One region of the Bacillus sp. XF8 genome, then DNA from elsewhere that is predicted to be linked to it. Evidence: riboswitches for the same ligand, from Rfam matches in the RefSeq annotation. Region 1 holds a riboswitch; each other region holds the start of a gene.

What was found. Region 1 has a riboswitch for S-adenosylmethionine ahead of J4P91_RS17685 (hypothetical protein). Riboswitches for the same ligand answer to the same signal wherever they lie in the genome.
Region 2: linked by a shared signal. The riboswitch ahead of mtnK (S-methyl-5-thioribose kinase) and the one ahead of J4P91_RS17685 (hypothetical protein) in region 1 are both predicted to bind S-adenosylmethionine.
Region 3: linked by a shared signal. The riboswitch ahead of J4P91_RS19290 (peptide ABC transporter substrate-binding protein) and the one ahead of J4P91_RS17685 (hypothetical protein) in region 1 are both predicted to bind S-adenosylmethionine.
Region 4: linked by a shared signal. The riboswitch ahead of J4P91_RS01435 (YezD family protein) and the one ahead of J4P91_RS17685 (hypothetical protein) in region 1 are both predicted to bind S-adenosylmethionine.

The regions. Positions count from the first base shown of each region.
Region 1 covers NZ_JAGDQK010000028.1:52,227-57,165, reverse strand. Annotated here, with positions in the region: gene J4P91_RS17700 (ECF transporter S component) at 1-650, shown strand, start outside; gene J4P91_RS17695 (YwiC-like family protein) at 865-1,575, shown strand; gene J4P91_RS17690 (hypothetical protein) at 1,622-1,813, opposite strand; SAM riboswitch class I at 1,945-2,043, shown strand; gene J4P91_RS17685 (hypothetical protein) at 2,144-2,404, shown strand; gene J4P91_RS17680 (NAD(P)H-dependent oxidoreductase) at 2,691-3,266, shown strand; gene J4P91_RS17675 (group-specific protein) at 3,263-3,628, shown strand; gene J4P91_RS17670 (DUF2269 family protein) at 4,680-4,939, shown strand, end outside.
Region 2 covers NZ_JAGDQK010000004.1:67,469-72,407, forward strand. Annotated here, with positions in the region: gene J4P91_RS04540 (3-hydroxybutyrate dehydrogenase) at 1-662, shown strand, start outside; gene J4P91_RS04545 (YvrJ family protein) at 716-877, opposite strand; gene mtnA (S-methyl-5-thioribose-1-phosphate isomerase) at 954-2,009, opposite strand; gene mtnK (S-methyl-5-thioribose kinase) at 2,006-3,187, opposite strand; SAM riboswitch class I at 3,278-3,419, opposite strand; partial or broken gene J4P91_RS04560 (carbon-nitrogen family hydrolase) at 3,493-4,360, opposite strand; gene J4P91_RS04565 (pyridoxal phosphate-dependent aminotransferase) at 4,375-4,939, shown strand, end outside.
Region 3 covers NZ_JAGDQK010000033.1:24,124-29,062, forward strand. Annotated here, with positions in the region: gene J4P91_RS19285 (YhgE/Pip domain-containing protein) at 1-277, shown strand, start outside; gene J4P91_RS19290 (peptide ABC transporter substrate-binding protein) at 360-2,000, opposite strand; SAM riboswitch class I at 2,147-2,251, opposite strand; gene J4P91_RS19295 (aldo/keto reductase) at 2,416-3,249, opposite strand; gene proC (pyrroline-5-carboxylate reductase) at 3,251-4,054, opposite strand; gene J4P91_RS19305 (GRP family sugar transporter) at 4,213-4,939, opposite strand, start outside.
Region 4 covers NZ_JAGDQK010000002.1:189,533-194,471, forward strand. Annotated here, with positions in the region: gene lysA (diaminopimelate decarboxylase) at 1-942, shown strand, start outside; SAM riboswitch class I at 1,057-1,164, shown strand; gene J4P91_RS01435 (YezD family protein) at 1,234-1,377, shown strand; gene J4P91_RS01440 (phosphoadenylyl-sulfate reductase) at 1,462-2,166, shown strand; gene sat (sulfate adenylyltransferase) at 2,212-3,348, shown strand; gene cysC (adenylyl-sulfate kinase) at 3,361-3,954, shown strand; gene J4P91_RS01455 (nitrite/sulfite reductase) at 3,966-4,939, shown strand, end outside.

The DNA.
Region 1 (4,939 bases):
TTGTAACAGATGAATATTATATTTGGTATAGTTTATTTCTATTATGTATTATTATGTTACCTTTTTACATACGATTTGAGAGGAAAACATTTGTTTCACGTGAAATAGTCATTGTAGCTGTTTTAGCAGCAATAGCAGCAGTTAGTCGTGTACCATTTTCAATTATGCCAAGTGTACAACCAACTTCCTTTGTTATTATTGTATCTGCAATTGTTTTTGGAAGTGAGACAGGCTTTATAATTGGGGCAACGGCAGCACTTGTATCTAATATATTTTTAGGACAAGGGCCTTGGACACCTTGGCAAATGTTTTCGTGGGGTATGATAGGTTTTATAGCTGGTTTACTGAGAAATACATTTATAATGAGAAAGTTATGGGGTAGGGTTATTTATGGATTCATAGCAGGCTTTGTTTTTGGCTGGATTATGAATTTGTGGGGGATACTTGGCTTTTTAGAAGGATTAACATGGAAAGACTTTATTGCATACTACGCTGCAAGTTTTTACTTTGATTTAGCTCATGCACTTTCAAATGTAATCTTTCTTGTTTTATTTAGTTCATCCTGGATTAGAATCATTACGAGGTTTAAAAAGAAATACGGAATTTTAGATGGGGATAAAGAGTTAGTATCTCAAGCAAACAAAGCATAAGCAAATATTGCAAAGCATAAGAATATAAAGTAGGGTCGCGACTTACATATTCGTTTGCCTCTTTCATGCTTCTTACCATTGGTGAGGAGCATTTTTTATACAGATTATAATATGGAAAGTGTCAAGAAATTGATTTAATATGTTTCGATTTTTATATGAGATTTTTTATATAATAGTAAATGAGAAAAAATTTCAAAGAGGAGATGCCATATTCATGAAGCTAGTTGTTCCAAAGCAGCACGGTGCATGGGGGATGCTGCTGATTCCATTTATACTTAGTGTTCTACTTGGTAAATCTACTTTATATCATATTCCGCTCTTTATCGCTTGGTTATGTATCTATTTAGCAACGTATCCATTTTTAATGTACATGAAGCAAACACGAAAGAAAGAATTTTTACATTCCGCAATTACTTATTTTATGATTGCATGTGTTTTCGGGATACTATCTTTACTATACGAATGGAGAATTCTTTTCTTCGCAGCTATTATGATTCCGCTCTTTATGGTGAATATATATTTCGCCCGTCAAAAAAAGGAGCGAGCTTTAGTAAATGATATTTGTGCAATACTCATTTTTTGCATAGGTGGTTTGATTAGTTATTATTTTTCGATGAAAACAGTTGATGAAATAGCTTTTGGAATTGCAGGTATTTCTTTTCTATACTTTTTAGGCAGTACATTTTATGTGAAAACAATGATACGTGAAAAGAATAACCCTACTTACCGTTATGTTTCATGGGGCTATCATATTCTCTTAATCATTGCCTCTTTAGTGGTAAATCCATGGCTTTCCCTTGTGTTTATACCAAGCCTAGTTCGTGCAATCGTCTTGTATGGTAAAAAGATATCTATATTAAAAGTTGGGGTTTTAGAAATCGTTAATTCTGTATATTTTTTAATTGTAACGGCAATACTGTTGTAGTATGCCATTTGAGATACTTCCCATCCAGTAAAGAGATGGGAAGTATCTATTTTTGTTCTAAAATATGAACCGTATGATCACATGTTTGTAAAGCATGTTCTACAGCCTGGAGAGATTTTTCGATTCGTTCTCGATTACCGCTTTTTTCGACTGTTTGCAATGCATTTTCTAAAGATTGTTTTGCTTCATGCAAAGAATGATAAGAATCTTGAACATATCCACGAGCATTTTTATTCATCATATTTTCCTCCTTTTCTACATACAATTTTAGTATGGGCGTTAGAAAAGAAAATATTACTCATTGCGGTTATTTTATATTGTTTGACAATTACAATAGAAGTAGCTATAGTAAGATATAAAGTGAATATTTTCTTATCCAGAGAGGTGGAGGGACTGGCCCGATGAAACCCAGCAACCGCGATGCAGGTGCTAATTCCAGCAGAACATATTTGTTCTGGGAGATAAGACGAAGATATATGTAACTTCTTCTTATCGAAGAGGTTTTTTTATTGTAAAAAAACCGATTCTAAAAACAACAGAATAAGAAGAAAGGGGTTGCAATTGTACTGTGACACTTGAAAAATACGTAAAGCTGCGTAATGCAGTATATGAATATATGATAGAGCAAGATAAACCCATATCATTATTAGATATTCAAGAACATATCGTTTCGCATCATGAAGGAAAATTCACGAAAAAAATGTTACACCAATTTTATTTATCAAGGTTATTAGACGAACTGAAACTGGATGGGAAAATTACTTTAGCTAATGATGAATACCACTATGCTGAAAAAGGGGTATATTATAAGGCGAGAAAAGGGAGCTAGTTTAGTCTCTCTTTTTTATGTTATAATATATCTGAAAATTTAAAATGTATGTAGAGTAAAAGACTGCAGAAGCAGCCTGATACAAGGGAATGGTGTTGAGTGTGTAGTGTCAAAAGTTGAATATGCCCTGAAAGAGGCATTTCATTCGGCTAGAAACGAAAAGAGACACCTTCGCCGAGTAGGTGTCAGTTGGTTTGTCAAATGGGCTTGCCACTTGACATGTATTAGAATATCACGCAACCTTTCGGAAGTCAAAAGGGAATTTAAGGAAAGGGGTTGTTAAAAGGTGAACATACTCATCATATATGCACATCCTAATCCATCTAGTTTCAATGCATCCATTTTAGAACATGTGCAAAGAGGACTTCAAGAAACAAATCATTCGGTTATATTACTTGATTTACATAAGGAACAATTTAACCCAGTACTTGTTTTTAATGAGGATAAGAGAAGACGTGATTTAGCGTATGAAGAAGAGACAGAGAAATACAGAACATTAATCAAGGAAGCAGATTTTTTAATTTTTATTTATCCAATTTGGTGGTGGGGAATGCCTGCCATTTTAAAAGGTTTTATCGATTGTGTTTTTGCTGCGGGGTTTGCATATAGATATGAAGGTGTAATGCCGAAAGGATTGCTTATAGGGAAAACGGCATGGGTTATTAATACTTTAGATTCACCGTTATGGTACGTGGCACTCTTATATCGCTCTGCAGATTGGGTGATTATGAAAAAGGGTATTTTAGGATTTTGTGGTATACGCCAAATAAAACGTTCTGCCTTTCAGTCTGTAAAAACAAGTAAGGAAACAAAACGTGAAAAGTGGCTTTTAGAAATACAAGAAAAGGCTAAAAAATTATGAGTGAAGTAGAAAATATATTGAGATGCTGTAATCGGAATGATGATTTGTTTCGTACGTATATCGTTTGTTTACTTCAATTGAAACATCATAATGAATCGTTTAAAAAGGTATACCAAGAATTAAGAGCAGATTATTTAGTAAGGGGAATTTGTGAACGAGAAGTTGATGGGATCATCAAGGAAAGCAAAGAGTACAAAAAGTATGATGTACCGAGAGTGTTAAGGTGGGATTTTTTGCGAAATAATCCAGCGATAATTGAAACTGTTTGTACGACGTTATTTACATATAGAAGATTAAATCTTTCCTATGAGGAATGGGGAGATGTAATAAGATGTATAGAAAACAATGAATTACTGCCATAGTTATTATGTAAAAAAGCTAGTATAAAACTAAGTTATATCGTTTTCAGATAAGTGGAGGAAAATAAGAGGCCTTTTCGTTTTTGTTGAGATTGTGTAGAAATAATAATATTATTTCATTTTTCTTCTAAGAACACTCTACTTCTGACAAACGATATATAGGAAGTTTTTTAGTTGTTTAGTCATTTTTTTATTTAGATAGGGTGTAAAAAAGTTAATGAAGATGGAGAAGAGTGAAAATATAAAATCATATATGGGTTGGAGCTATACGGAAAAAATCATAAAATAAGTAAACGAAAGAAGGGTGATAAAGAAGAAAAAGGAGCATTTTTATGAAAAATAGAAAAGGAACAGCGAATGATTATAAAACAATTTTAAATGTATGTTAAAGGGGAACATAAGGACTTAAAGGTGTACTCCATATTAAAGTTTTAGATGTTTTTTTTATGCTTTATTACAGTGATATCGTTATTTAACAACAGTTATATATTGCGATGAATAAGTTTGTGAAGATTTACACTTAAAGTAACGGGGCGTTAGTTTAATAAGCAAATAATTAAAAATAGAACTTTCATTAAATTGGAAGTTCTATTTTTACGCCTAATATCAACATTGAACTTTAATAGAGCCTTTTAATAAAATCTATTTTAAAAGAAAAATTTGTTATTTACTTAGAATTTAAACTAATCGGATCTTACAATTTTGTCAGTGTACGACAGCTTTGATAAGATTTAAAACCATTGGATTCGAATTCAAAGTAGAAACTTCAACTTCATTGTAAAGCTTAACAAATACATGAAGAGAAATAATCTGTATGAGATAAAAGGTAACAGTTTTTACGTCTGTTATCTTTTTTATAAAGGATTTGATATAAAGATAATTACCATTTTAAAAATAAGACCATAGAAGTAGGGACAATTAAGACTGTGGCACATTATAAAATGATTTTGCTCTTATTATAATGAATAGTGCTAATACAGTGACGACATCTGTTGGTATTAACGTATAGAAATATTTTTCTAAAAAGCAATAGAGTAGTTTGGAGGTATAGAGAATGAGAAAAATAGGACCTAATGGCATGAGGTGGCTCAAAATTATTCATGTTTTTCTAGTAGTATTATTCTTTGGGGGAATTTTGAGTTCATTGGCGCTAAATCTTCATCTTGATATGACAAAATATAACGAGTCCTATCTCAGTTATAAAACACTTATCGTAATTAGTGATAATGTTGTTAGATGGGGAGCAATTGGAACTTTACTAATCGGTTTTACATACGGATTTTTCACCAATTGGGGGTTTTTTAAGTATAGATG
Region 2 (4,939 bases), on a different contig from region 1:
ATCGTGCGAAGGAAGCGGCTGAACAATTATGCAGGAAAGGATATGAAGCAATAGGACTAAGATGTGATGTTACATCTGAGCAAGAAATATCCGAAGCTATTTCTGAAACTGTTACAAAATTCGGCTCACTTGATGTATTAATAAATAATGCTGGTATGCAACACGTCTCGCCAATTGAAGAATTCCCAACCGATAAGTTTGAACTTCTTATTAAAATTATGCAAATTGCACCTTTTATCGCAATAAAACATGCTTTTCCAATTATGAAAAAGCAAAAGTATGGACGCATTATTAATGTTGCCTCTATTAATGGACTCGTCGGCTTCGCTGGAAAAGCTGCCTATAATAGTGCGAAACATGGTGTAATTGGTTTAACAAAGGTTGCCGCTTTAGAGGGAGCTACACATGGGATTACAGTAAATGCGCTCTGCCCCGGCTATGTTGATACACCGCTTGTTCGAAACCAACTCCAAGATTTAGCAACAACAAGAAATGTTCCACTAGAGCGTGTATTAGAAGATGTTATTTATCCACTCGTACCACAAAAACGATTGCTAGCTGTAGAGGAAATTGCTGACTATGCTTTATTTTTAGCAAGTGAAAAAACAAAAGGAATAACTGGTCAGGCTGTTGTCATTGATGGAGGCTATACAGCACAGTAGCTGTTCTTAATTATGAAAAAGGCTTATGCCCTAGGGCGCATAAGCCTTTTTCTTCACTTCGTTTCATGCGGAGCTTCATATCTTGTCATCTGTTGTGGTAATTTCTCTATCGCAACAATTACACCATCTAATTTACTTTCAATACGATGCAATAAATATAGCGTTACAACAATTGGAAACCCAACATTACCGATCATAGATATCCATTCCTCCATCTATTTCCCCTCCTTTCTTTTAAATAAATAAGCAAAAGAAAGGAAATCGGGCAGTAAAAAAACAAGCTACTACACATTAGCTTGTTTTTTCAAATAATGAAGCAATCTCTACAGCATAATCCCCTTGTAAAATTCCCTTTTCAGTAATAATTCCAGTAATAAGACTATAAGGAGTTACATCAAATGCAGGATTATATACACCAACGCCCTCTGGAGCAATTCGTTTCCCAAAAACCTTTGTAACTTCAGCTTCATCGCGTTCTTCAATCACAATTTCAGCTCCTGTTTTCTTCGTAATATCAAATGTAGAAAGCGGAGCCGCAACATAGAAAGGAATATGAAAATATTTTGCTAGTATAGCTAAATTTAAAGTTCCTATTTTATTTGCTGTATCACCATTTGCAACAATTCGATCTGCTCCTACAATGATAGCAGCAATATTTTTTGTTCGAATCGCTTGGGCTGCCATATTGTCTGTAATGAGCGTTACATCAATACCAGCTTGTTGCAATTCCCATGCAGTAAGACGTGCTCCTTGCAAAACAGGTCTTGTTTCACATGCATAAGCGTGTAAATTCAGCCCACGCTCTTTTCCAATATAAAATGGGGCTAGTGCTGTTCCGTAACGGGCAGTAGCTATACTTCCAGCATTACAAATCGTCAAAACACGGTCACCATCTTTAAACTTAGTTAAAGCATGCTCCCCAATACTACGGCATACATTTTCATCTTCCTGCTGAATTTTGAGCGCCTCTTCCTCTAGTATTTTTCTTGCTTCTTTAATTGTTGTTGCTTTCTTAATAGCGATACTCATACGATCAATTGCCCAAAATAAATTAACAGCTGTCGGACGTGAGGTTGCTAAATAATTACAATCTCTTTTAAAATTTTTTTCAAAGTCAGTGATATTCGTAACACTATATTTTTTTGCTGCAAGTGCTAAACCAAAAGCCGCCGTAATACCAATTGCAGGTGCTCCGCGCACTTCTAACATCACAATACTTTTCCACACATCTTCAATAGTTGTTAATGTTTTATATTCTACAACATGCGGTAATCTCGTTTGATTTAATAACGCAATAGAATCTCCCTTCCAGCTTATGGAGCGCGGAACGGCAACTATCGTACTCATGCTTTTACCTCCCCTGATACAATATATTGAAATAATGTTTGGAATAAGCGGATATCCGCACTTATCGTTTTATGTAACAATAATTCTCGCCCTAAATATAATGCATGTTTTTTAGCTTGAATTCTTCGATTCTCATCCTTAATTCCATCTAGATCTGCCACATGTGCCAATCCAATTGTTCGACGAATGATCTCGCAACCAGTAAAACCAACTGCATCACTAAAAATATTTTGCAGTACAAGTGCTAACCATTGTTTCTCTTTCGTATATGCTTCTACGCCTTCTAGTAACCATAACTTTGTAAATACTTCGACGAAACTATTCCATGTTTTTTCAATATGATAGAATAAGATATTTCGTTTCTCTTCTTCTCTTGATAACGCATTTAATAATAGATTTGCTATGAATTGACCTAGATCAAATCCTAATGGACCATATGTTGCAAATTCCGGATCAATTACCTTCGTTTCCGAAGATGATGAAAAAATACTACCTGTATGTAAATCTCCATGAATTAATGCTTCTTTTCTCGTTAAAAATTTATATTTATACTGCGCTACCTGTAACTTCAATTTCTTATCACACCAAAGTTCGTCTAATACAGGCTGCAATTCTTTCTCATAATCGTTTGTATCATAATTTCCAAACGGATCTGTAAACACAAGATCTTCTGTAATTTTGCAAAGATCAGGATTGACAAACTTTCCATCTAACACCCTTTTCTCTTCTGCTAATAGACCAAAATCTGAAGTATAAAAAAGAACGTATGCTAAAAAGCGGCCAATATGCCTAGATAAAAGCGGATAGTCTTCCCCTTCAATCAATCCTTTACGAGTAATTGTAAGAGCTGATAAATCTTCCATTACTGTCACAGCTAATTCTTCATCATGACCATATACTTTCGGAACATATTCTGGGACATATTTTGCAAAAACTTGCAATGCTTGACTTTCAATGGTGGCTCTTCTTAACGAAAGTGGCCAGCTTTCTCCAACGACTTTTGCATATGGAAGAGCTTGTTTTACAATGATACCGCGTTCCCCATCATGAAGCTGGAATACATAATTTAAATTTCCATCTCCTATTTCATAACAAGTTACCTTTGCATTTTCCTCAAAATATCCATGCTCTTTTACATACTGAACTGCTGTTTCTTCTGTTAATGAACGATATCCCATTTTCTTATCCCCCTTTTTTAATTCAGAGGTTTTTCATCATAAGAAAAACCTCTTTCCATGAAGAAAGAGGTTTGAAGTTTAGCTTCTCCCCTCTTATCTGTCAGAAAGCTATCCTTTCTGCTGGAATTAGCACCGTGCCTTTTTGGCGCATAAGCGCCCCATCTCACAATGGTATTACGGTCGGTTGCTGGGTTTCATCGGGCCAAATCCCTCCACCTGCTCTTGATAAGAGTTATAAAATTTATTTGAATTTTTAACTTTCTGCTACAGACTATAACAAGAATAAAAATCACTTGTCAACATTTTTATTTATACAATTCTGGACGTCGATCAGCAAAAACAGGAATTCCCTTACGTACTTCCTTAATTTTTTCTAAGTTTAGCTTCCCATGTAAAATCGATTCTTCTTCTCCTGCTTCTGCTACAATTTCTCCCCATGGATCAACAATAAGAGAGTGTCCAGCAAACACATTATTTGGATCCTCTCCTGCTCTATTACATGCAACCACATAACATTGATTTTCAACCGCTCTCGCTTGAAGAAGTAAACGCCAATGAGCTAAGCGAACAAGCGGCCACTCTGCTACAACGAATAATACATTTACCCCTCTTACAGTATGAACACGCATCCATTCTGGAAAACGAATATCGTAACAAATCACACCACCGCACTGCACACCATCCAATGTAAATTCTCCTGTTTCATCACCTGCTATTAAATAGTTATGTTCATTCATCAACTGGAATAAATGAACTTTACTATACTCATTTTGCAGTTTCCCCTCACGATTCACTGTATACATCGTATTCGTAACACCATGCTTTGTTTGCTTCGCAATAGAACCACCAACAATATTCACACCATATTGCTGTGCCCATTCTGAAAGAAGCTGCTTTGTTTGAATCCCCTCCCCGTCTGCAATTTCCGGCAGTCTTTCTAGGTCATAACCAGTCGTCCAAAGTTCTGGTAATACGATAACGTCCGGCTTTCCTTGCATCGCTTCTCCTATTTTTTTCTTTGCATTTTCAATATTTGTGTTCACATCACCAAAAGCAATATCCATTTGAATACATGCGACTCTCATTTTATCCGCCCCATTTTCAATTATTTTTTTCTTTACAAAAACTTGGAAAGGTTATATTATTTGTCACTAGAATTGTAACAACTTTCAAAAGAGGTGGAAAGTATGAAACATTTTCAACCTTCCGAGATTGTAACATCATTACCAACACAGTTTTTCGCTTCACTTGTTGCAAAAGTTAACAAAGTAGTTGAAGCAGGTCACGATGTTATCAATCTAGGACAAGGCAACCCAGATCAACCAACACCGCCGCATATCGTAACAGCTTTACAACGTGCAGCAGAAAAAGCAGTTCACCATAAATATCCGCCATTTCGCGGACATGAAAGCTTAAAAAAAGCCGTTGCGACGTTCTATGAACGTGAATACGGAGTCAACGTAAACCCTAAAACAGAAGTTGCTATTTTATTTGGTGGTAAAGCAGGGCTGGTTGAATTACCGCTTTGTTTTACAAACCCTGGTGATACAATTCTTGTACCTGACCCAGGATATCCTGACTATTTATCAGGTGTCGCTTTAGCAAAAGCACAATTTGAGACGATGCCATTGTTAGCAGAAAATAATTTTTTACCAGATTACAATAAAATCAATGATTCTATTGCCAAACAAGCAAAATTGATGTTTTTAAATTATCCTAACAATCCAACTGGTGCTGTCGCATCAAAAGAGT
Region 3 (4,939 bases), on a different contig from region 1:
GCTTTTTAATATTATTTCACTTTCTTTGCAGCTCGTAAGCTCCGGTGTGATGGTACCACATGCAATGTTATCAAAAACATATCAAACAATCGGTGAATTATTTCCCGCCACGTACGCTGCGAATGGTTATTATACAATAATATTTGGTGGTGGAAATTTAAAAGGGAATATTATTTCTCTATTATTTATAATTGTCATTACACAAATTGTAGCTTTAGTTGCTGTAGGGATATCATTTGTATTAAAGGGAAAAAGGCCTTTAGTAAAAGCAGCATAAAGAAACAGGGTATCCTTTTGAAGGACACCCTGTTTCTCTTATAATTGAAGCTTTTGCTAAAATGAAATTCTGCAAGGGTAGATTACTTTTCAATTTTAGCCCATTTGAAGTTAAGAGGTCCTGCGAAATCAACTTCAATGATCCCTTTTACATAAGAACGTTCTAAGTAAGATGTACCATTTTGGTATAGAGGAGAAATAACAGCATCTTTAAATAAGATTTTTTCTGCTTGTTTTAAAGCTTCCCAGCGTGCTTTTTCATCACCAGCTAAGTCAGTTTTAACTTTTTGAATTAAATCATCAAATTCTTTATTAGAGTAGTGATCTAAGTTGTATGAGTTATCAGTTGTAAATAACTCTAAGAATGTAATCGGATCAGCAAAATCAGGACTCCAACCATCGACAGCAATATCATAATTTCCTTGTAATAATAATGTGACTTGTTGTTTGCGTGGTTGAGGCTTCACGTTTATTGTTAAACCTTCTAAGTTTTTTTCTAGTTGTTCTTTTAAATATTCACCTGTTTTTCTAGAAAGGTCATTATCACTTGTTAATAATTCAATTGAAATTTTATCTGAGCCTAATTCTTGTTTTGCTTGTTTCCAGAATTTCTGTGCATCTTTTGTATTTTCCTTCGTTAAATTACCGTTCTCCTCCCGGAAGTCTTTCCCGTTTGGTCCTTTTGCAAAGTTCTTTGGAATTAAAGAATATGCTGGGAGAGAACCGTCATTTAAAAGAACATTTACAAATGCTTTTTTATCTATTGATTTATCAATAGCTTGGCGGACATTTACATTTTGTAATGTTTTATTTTTTTGGTTCATACGTACGAATTGTACCCCAACATCCGGACGTTCTTTAAAGTTACTATCTTTGCGATATTTATCAACAAGATCAGATGTTAAAGTAAGACGATCAATTTGTTTGGATTCATATAAATTAACTGCCGTTGAATGATCTTTAACGATATTAAAGTTAATTTCTTCAATTTTCACAGTATCCTTATCCCAATAGTCAGGATTCTTCTTAAATTTAAAGCTTTGTTCATGTTTCCAATCACTTAATGTAAAGGCCCCATTATATATAATTGTATTATCTTCTAATGCATATTTATCCCCTTGAGATTTGAAGAACTCTTCATTAATTGGTAAGAATGTTGGGAACGCCGTTAAGCTAATAAAGTAGGGAACAGGGCGCTCTAATTCTACTTCAAAAGTGTGGTCATCGATTGCTTTTACCCCAAGCTGATCAGCTGGAAGTTCTTTATTATTGATCTTTTTCGCATTTTTTATATCAAAGAATAGAAATGCGTATTCAGAAGCGGTCGCTGGGTCAACTGCACGTTGCCAAGCAAAGACAAAATCTTTTGCTGTAACGGGAGTACCGTTTGACCATTTTGAATCTCGTAAATGGAATGTATATTTTGTTTTATCGGGACTTACCTCATGAGACTTTGCAACACCAGGAACAGGCTTATTTCCCTCACCAAGATTATATAGGCCTTCAAATACGTTTCTCATTACTTGGCCAGAGTCAGTATCTGTAGCACGAGCAGTGTCCATTGTACGGATTTCTGTGCCAGTAGCTAAGTTCAATACTTGTTTATCAGGAGCTTTATCTTTTGCTTTCGCTCCGCTTGCATCATCTTTATAGCTACCGCACCCTGTTAATAAAATACTTGCTCCTAAAACTGATGCTACAGTGGGTACAAATTTCTTTTTCATTTTGAATTCCTCCCTAAATTGTTTAGTTATTTTCAAAAAATGAGTGTTGAACAATTTATGAGGGAAAGAAAAAATCCCTCTTTTCTTATCGAGAAAGAGGGAATTTTGTTTATAAGACATGTACCTGTATATAAACGAAGTCCCTCATTCTATCTTTCAAGCGTAAAGCTTGCAGGAAGTGGCACAGTATTCAAAGTGAACCTGTTGCCGAGGTTTCAAAGGGCCAGTCCCTCCACCTCTCTTGATACAATGAGTAAACAAATAAGTCGTATTATTTTTTGTTTCTTTGATTATTCAAAATATTACACCTGGGAGAATGAACTGTCAATGAAACAAAATATAATTTAAATTTTCAGTTTTTTAAGTGGTGATACAAAAAGAAAGGTCACTGTGCAATTACACAGTGACTCTCATTTTAAAAATCGAAATTATCAGGGTCTGGACCAACACGGTGATTTTCATTTAATGACTGAATGGCTTTCATATCTTCAGCGCTTAATTCAAAATCAAAGATGTTTGCATTTTCGATAATGCGGTGTTCTTTAATGGATTTAGGAATAGTTACAACTTCGTTTTGCAGATCCCAGCGTAAAATGATTTGTGCTGTGGATTTGTTATATTTTGTAGCAATTTCTTGTAATGTCGGATGGTCAAGTAATTGCCCTTGCATTAATGGTGACCAAGCTTCAAGCTGAATGTTATGTTCTTTACAGAAAGCATGAAGCTCTTCTTGTGTTAAGCGTGGGTGATATTCCACTTGGTTAATCATTGGTTTAATTTCAGCGATTTCTAATACATCTTGTAGATGATGGATGTGAAAATTACTCACACCGATTGCACGAACACGGCCATCTTTATAAAGTTTTTCTAGTGCTTTCCACGTTTCAGTGTATTTCCCTTTTACAGGCCAATGCACTAAGTATAAATCTAAATATTCCAAGCCTAATTTTTGTAATGTTGTTTCGAAAGCTTGTAATGTTGACTCATAACCTTGATCGCTATTCCATACCTTTGATGTGATAAATAATTCTTCACGTGGCATACCGGATTCTCGAATTGCTTGTCCAACGCCTTCTTCATTTTTATAAATGGCAGCTGTATCGATGCTACGATATCCGTTTTTTATGGCTGCTTTTACAGAGTCGATTACTTCTGAGCCCTCTTCAACTTTAAAAACACCTAAGCCAAACCAAGGCATCTTTACTCCATTATGTAATGTTGTGTAATCGTGTAAGCTTTTTACTGTCATATTAATTCCCCCTAGCTTTTTTATTTGTTGATTCAATTGCTTGGTGAATCATCTTTGAAAAATTATATTCATATAAAACCTTTAAACCTTCTGCAGTTGAACCACCTGGTGTTGTTACTTGTTCACGAAGCATAGCCGGATCTTGTTCTTGCTCGAGCATAGCAGCAGAGCCAGCGATCATTTGAATAACAAGGTGTTTTGATGTTGCTTCATCGATTCCATAGCTTTTTGTTGCTTCAATTAAACCTTCAGCAAAGTGGTAAAGGAAGGCAGGCGCACTTCCAGTAACAGCGGTTAGCTGATGAACTTCTTCTTCCGTGCAGAGCTGTGCTGTGCCAATTCCCTTTAAGAGTAGTTGCAGTGTTTCTTGATGCCCATCATTTACGAAACGTCCCATTGTATATAGAGAAATAGACTTTCCAATTGTTGCAGCTGTATTTGGCATAATCCAGGCAACAGGTGTACCTTGAGGGAGTTTTTCTTCTAAATAAGATGGACCAATTCCTGCAGCAACTGTTACAACAAACTGATGGGTTAGGAGAGGTGATAACTCCGCTAATAACTGTTCATGTGCAGCTGGTGGCATCGCTAAAACAATGGTATCTGCATTTTTAATGTGCTTTTTCCAATCATTTGTAATTGAGATGTCATATTTTTTCTCTAATTGCTTAAGTTTCTCTATATTACTTCGATTGGATACAATAATTTCTTCGATGTATTCATTACTTGTTTTGAGCAGTCCGGCGAAGATTGCTTCCGCCATACGACCAGCACCAATAAATAAAATTCTATTTTTCTTTGGCATATCCTTTATTCCTTCCTGCTTAGAATATGTTATAAAAACGATAACATTTTGGAGAGATTTTTGTAAAAAGAAAAGTCTTATAAAGAGATTTTAATAATCAATAATAGGAAACCCCCGAAGCAGATATGCTTCGGGGGTTTGATTCATAGCTTGTGTAATTATGCTTTTGTCATACCAAGTAGAACAGCACCGCCGATAATTAGAACACTACCTAGTGCAATAAATACCATTTGGCGCTTTGTTTTCTTTTCGCCTAAGAAGACAATTGCACCGAATGTTGAGATAACGATACCAGTTTGTGATAGTGGGAAACTTGTTGCCACTCCAACTTTTGGTAAAGAAAGAAGTAAGAATAAGTTACCTGTTCCCCAAAGTAGACCAGATAAAGCGTTACGAATTGCGTATTTGTTAAATGGTTTATGTTTAGATGTCAGTACAACTGCACCAACAAACATACCGACTGCTTGTGGTAGAATAGCAGACCAACCATCGATATTGTACCAACGAATAATAATTACATATACAAGGTAGCCGAAAGTAGAAACAATTAAAGTTAAAAGTCCTTTTTTCAATTGTCCAGGTGGCTGTGCATTTTCTTTATCATCTAATGAAGTGAAGACAACACCGACTACAATTAAAAGGATTGCAATCGTTCCCAGAATAATCGTAGTAGTAGTAGTCCACTCATGGAAAGCGATAACGCCAAAGATAGAAGTTGCAACAAGTTGCATGCCTGTAGAAATAGTAACAGTTGTAGAAACACCTAGTTTTTCTACAGTTTTTAATTGGTTAGCTTGTCCTAAAGCCCAGAATAAACCTGAAATAAAGCCGACAATTAAGATCGTCATAGTTAAAGCTGGTTGAGTAAATATATACATAATTATT
Region 4 (4,939 bases), on a different contig from region 1:
GGCTGCTTTGTGGTAGATAATTTCTTTGAAATGGAAATATTACATGACTTAGCACAGCAGTATGGAAAAATTGTAAATATATTAATCCGAGTTACACCTGGAGTAGAAGCGCATACACATGAATATATTACAACAGGGCAAGATGATTCGAAATTCGGTTTTGGAGTTTCTACCGGCCAGGCAATGCAGGCGATTCAAATAGCGTTAGAGAAATCAAATTATAATGTGTTAGGTATTCATTCACATATTGGATCACAAATTTTTGAAACAGCAGGATTTGTTCGGGCGATCGAAGTATTGCATAACTTTTTAGAAGAGATAAGAGAACAGACTGGTTATGTTGTAACAGTGTTAAACGTCGGCGGAGGTTTTGGAATTCGCTATACGGAAGCAGATACACCACTTACACTTGAAACATATGTGCATGCTGTAACCGAGGCAGTGAGAGACCAATTTACACGAAATAATTATCCTCTTCCAGAAATATGGATTGAACCAGGGCGTAGTATTGTTGGGGATGCAGGAACAACAATTTATACAGTGGGAGCTGTAAAAGATATTCCGGGTATTCGTAAATATGTGTCAGTCGATGGGGGAATGACAGATAATTTAAGACCAGCTTTATATGGAGCGCGTTATGAGGCAATGTTAGCAAATCGAGGAAAAGAAGAGGCTGAAGAAGTTGTTTCGATTGCTGGAAAGTGTTGTGAGAGTGGGGATATGCTTATTTGGGATATAAAACTGCCGCAAGTTGCTTCAGCAGATTTGTTAGCGATCTCTTGTACCGGAGCATATGGATATTCTATGGCGAATAATTACAATCGTATTCGCAGACCGGCTGTAGTATTTGCAAAAGGTGGAACATCACAAGTGGTTGTTGAACGAGAAACATATGAAAACATAATTGGGAACGATCGCATACGTATAAAAGAGCTTGTATAATGCTAAAAGGAGTTGTTCAAATGGAGCAACTCCTTTTAAAAAAATAAAAAATATAAAATATATCGGAAAACTAGGATTGAAAAAAATCAGAATTATGATAAAATACAAATACAAAGCTTATCAAGAGAAGCGGAGGGAACTGGCCCTACGAAGCTCAGCAACCTGCTTATAGAAGCAAGGTGCTAAGTCCAGCAAAATGGCATCCATTTTGAAAGATAAGGTAAATATATTACCGAACAGTCTTTTCGAAATGGAAAAGATTTTTTTTATGAATAAAAAGGGGGGCTGTTCGTGGGAGTGCGTGGACATTTTGACGAAGTAGCTGAGAAAATTCAAACGATGCTTGCGGATATGAAATATGGTTCTATTACAATTGTTGTGCAAGATGGAAAAGTGATTCAGCTTGAGAAAAGTGAAAAAGTACGCTTAAAGTAAAAAGCGCTGACTAGAAAAACTAGAGGCGGTTTTAATCTATTTTATTAGATTAAAACCGTCTTTTTGCGTTACAGGGGGAAAAACATGCTGACGTATGAAATGTGGAAAGAGGATTTCGTTTCTTTTTCTGAGGAAGATGAAACAAAAGGAGCGTTACAAGTATTAGAGTGGGCCTATAAACATTATGAGAGTGAAATTGTATATGCATGTAGCTTTGGTGTAGAGGGAATGGTTTTGTTACATCTTATAAACCAAGTAAATCCATCTGCGAAAGTTGTATTTTTAGATACAAACGTTCATTTTCAAGAAACATACGATTTAATTAAACGAGTGCGCGAAAGGTTTCCGGATCTCGAAATTATTGAAAAGCAACCATCGCTTACGCTTGAAGAGCAAGCAAAAAAGCATGGCGATAAGCTGTGGGAGCATAATCCAAACCTCTGTTGTAAATTAAGAAAAATTTTACCGCTTGAAGAATCTTTATTGAATGGAAAAGCGTGGATATCAGGGCTAAGAAGGGAACAATCTGAAACGCGGAAACATACAAGGTTTATCAATCAAGACCATCGCTTCAAATCTATTAAAATTTGTCCACTTATTCATTGGACGTGGAAGGAAGTATGGCGTTACGTATATAAGCATGGTTTACCTTACAATCCATTGCACGACGTCGGTTACCCAAGTATAGGGTGTGAAAAATGTACGTTGCCTGTGGGAGAAGGTGGAGATTCAAGAGACGGACGATGGGCTGGAAAGATGAAAACGGAATGTGGCCTTCATTTTCAATAAGGTCATGATTGATTTTAAATATATGTGAAAGAGGCGTACAGGAAGATGAATGAAACAAATGAATTAGTAAATCGTGTTGATGAAACATGTGAAACAAAAGGTATTGCAAAAGAAATTGAATTGGACAAAATTTCTTTAAGTGACTTAGAGCTTCTTGCAACAGGTGGTTATAGCCCACTTACTGGCTTTTTAAAGGAGAAAGATTATCAATCTGTTATAGAAAAAATGCGTTTAGTAAGCGGTGATGTATGGAGTATACCTATTACACTACCAATAACCGAGGAGCAGGCAGAACAACTTCAAATTGGTGAAGAGGTTCGTCTTGTCAAAGAAGGAATCACGTATGGTGTTATTCAAATAGAAGATATTTTTACACCGGATAAGGAAAAGGAAGCATTGCTTGTTTATAAAACGGCTGATACTGTCCATCCAGGTGTGAAAAAGTTATATGACAGGCCAAATATTTATGTTGGGGGAACAATTACGCTTGTGAAGCGTTTTGAAAATGATAAGTTTGATTCTTATCATTTAGATCCAAGTGAAACACGTGCCGAATTTGCGAAACGTGGCTGGAAAACAGTGGTAGGGTTTCAAACGAGAAATCCTGTTCATCGTGCGCATGAATATATTCAAAAGTCTGCACTGGAAATTGTAGATGGCTTATTTTTAAATCCGCTCGTTGGTGAAACGAAATCAGATGATATTCCGGCTGATGTACGTATGGAAAGTTATGAAGTGCTTTTGAAAAATTATTATCCAAGTGATCGTGTCTTTTTAAGTGTTTTTCCAGCAGCAATGCGTTATGCGGGGCCACGTGAAGCGATATTTCACGCGCTGGTTAGAAAAAACTTTGGCTGTACACACTTCATCGTGGGACGTGATCATGCTGGGGTAGGTAATTATTACGGTACGTACGAAGCACAAGAGATTTTTACGAATTTTACAGTAGAAGAGTTAGGGATTACACCACTCTTCTTTGAGCATAGTTTTTACTGTACAAAATGTGAAGCGATGGCTTCTACGAAAACATGTCCGCATGGTAAAGAAGAGCATGTTATTTTATCAGGGACGAAAGTAAGAGAAATGTTGCGAAATGGAGAAATTCCACCAAGTGAATTTAGCCGTAAAGAAGTTGTAGAAATATTAATTCGTGGTTTACAAAAAGAAGTCGTTACAAAATAAGGAGAGAGTAGGATGGACGTAAATATAACTTGGCATACAGCATCTGTTTCAAAAGAGGAAAGACGAAAGAAAAGTGGTCACCACAGTTTTGTACTTTGGTTCACAGGATTATCAGCTTCTGGAAAATCAACAGTAGCAAATGCGGTTGCCCGAAAATTGTTCGAAAAAAATATTGGGAATTATGTACTAGATGGCGATAATATTCGTCATGGTTTAAATAAAGATTTAGGATTTTCCGAAAGTGATCGGACAGAAAATATTCGCCGGATTGGTGAAGTGGCGAAGTTATTTGTAGATCAAGGGACAATTGTACTAACAGCATTTATTTCTCCATTTCGAGTGGATCGCCAACAAGTAAGAGATATTCTCGAAAAAAATGAATTTATCGAAGTGTTTGTAAAGTGTCCAATAGAAGAATGTGAGAAACGTGATCCAAAAGGACTTTATAAAAAAGCGAGACAAGGCGATATTAAGCAATTTACCGGTATTGATTCGCCATATGAAAAACCTGTAGAGGCAGAAGTAGTGGTAGAAACACATATTTATTCAATCGAACAATGTGCAGAACAAATTATCGGTTACTTACAAGAGCGTAGCTTTATATAGGGGGAATAAAAATGAGTTATGAAAAAGTGTGGGCAAACAATGAAAAGTTAAATGCTACAGAGAAGAAGAAATTAGAAAAAGATGGATTGGAAATCTTTAAAGCGATTCCGTATTATGCTGAAAATGGATTTGATTCTATTCCGAAAGAAGAGTGGGATTCCTTTAAATGGGCGGGGTTATATTTACAGCGCCCAAAAGAAGCAGGGTACTTTATGATGCGCGTTAATATTCCTTCTGGTATTTTAACGAATGAACAAGTGGAGGTATTGGCTTCGATTGCGGAAGATTATGGTCGTGATGTTCTTGATATTACTACAAGACAGGCGATTCAATTCCATTGGCTTGAAATTGGTCAAATACCAGATATTTTTAACCGCTTAGAAAAAGTAGGATTATCAACAGCCGGAGCTTGTGGTGATATTACAAGAAATATTATTGGGAACCCTCTCGCTGGTATTGATGGTGATGAATTATTTGATACAGCACCAATTGTAAAAGAGGTATATGAGTTCTTCCAACATAATGACGAATTTTCGAATTTGCCTCGAAAGTTTAAAATGTCAATTAGCACAAACGTATATAATGCAGCAAATGCTGAAATTAACTGTGCTGCCTTTACTCCGGCTACAAAAGAGATTGATGGAAAAACCGTGGAAGGATTTCATCTGCGAGTAGGCGGTGGATTATCTGCCCGTCCGTATTTAGCGCAGGAGTTAGATTTATTTATTCTTCCTGAGCAAGTGAAGTCGGTAGCAATTGCAATAGCTACAGTTTTCCGTGATTTCGGATATCGTGAAAAGCGACATTTAGCACGTTTGAAATTTTTAGTTGCCGATTGGGGTGCGGAAAAATTTAAAGAAAAATTATTAGAATATACAGAGCCTTTACATGATAAAGGAAAGGATGCTTTGAAAGGATGGAATGCGGGTTATTTCTACGGTGTTCATAAGCAAAAACAAGGTGATTTATCATATGTGGGCTTTAA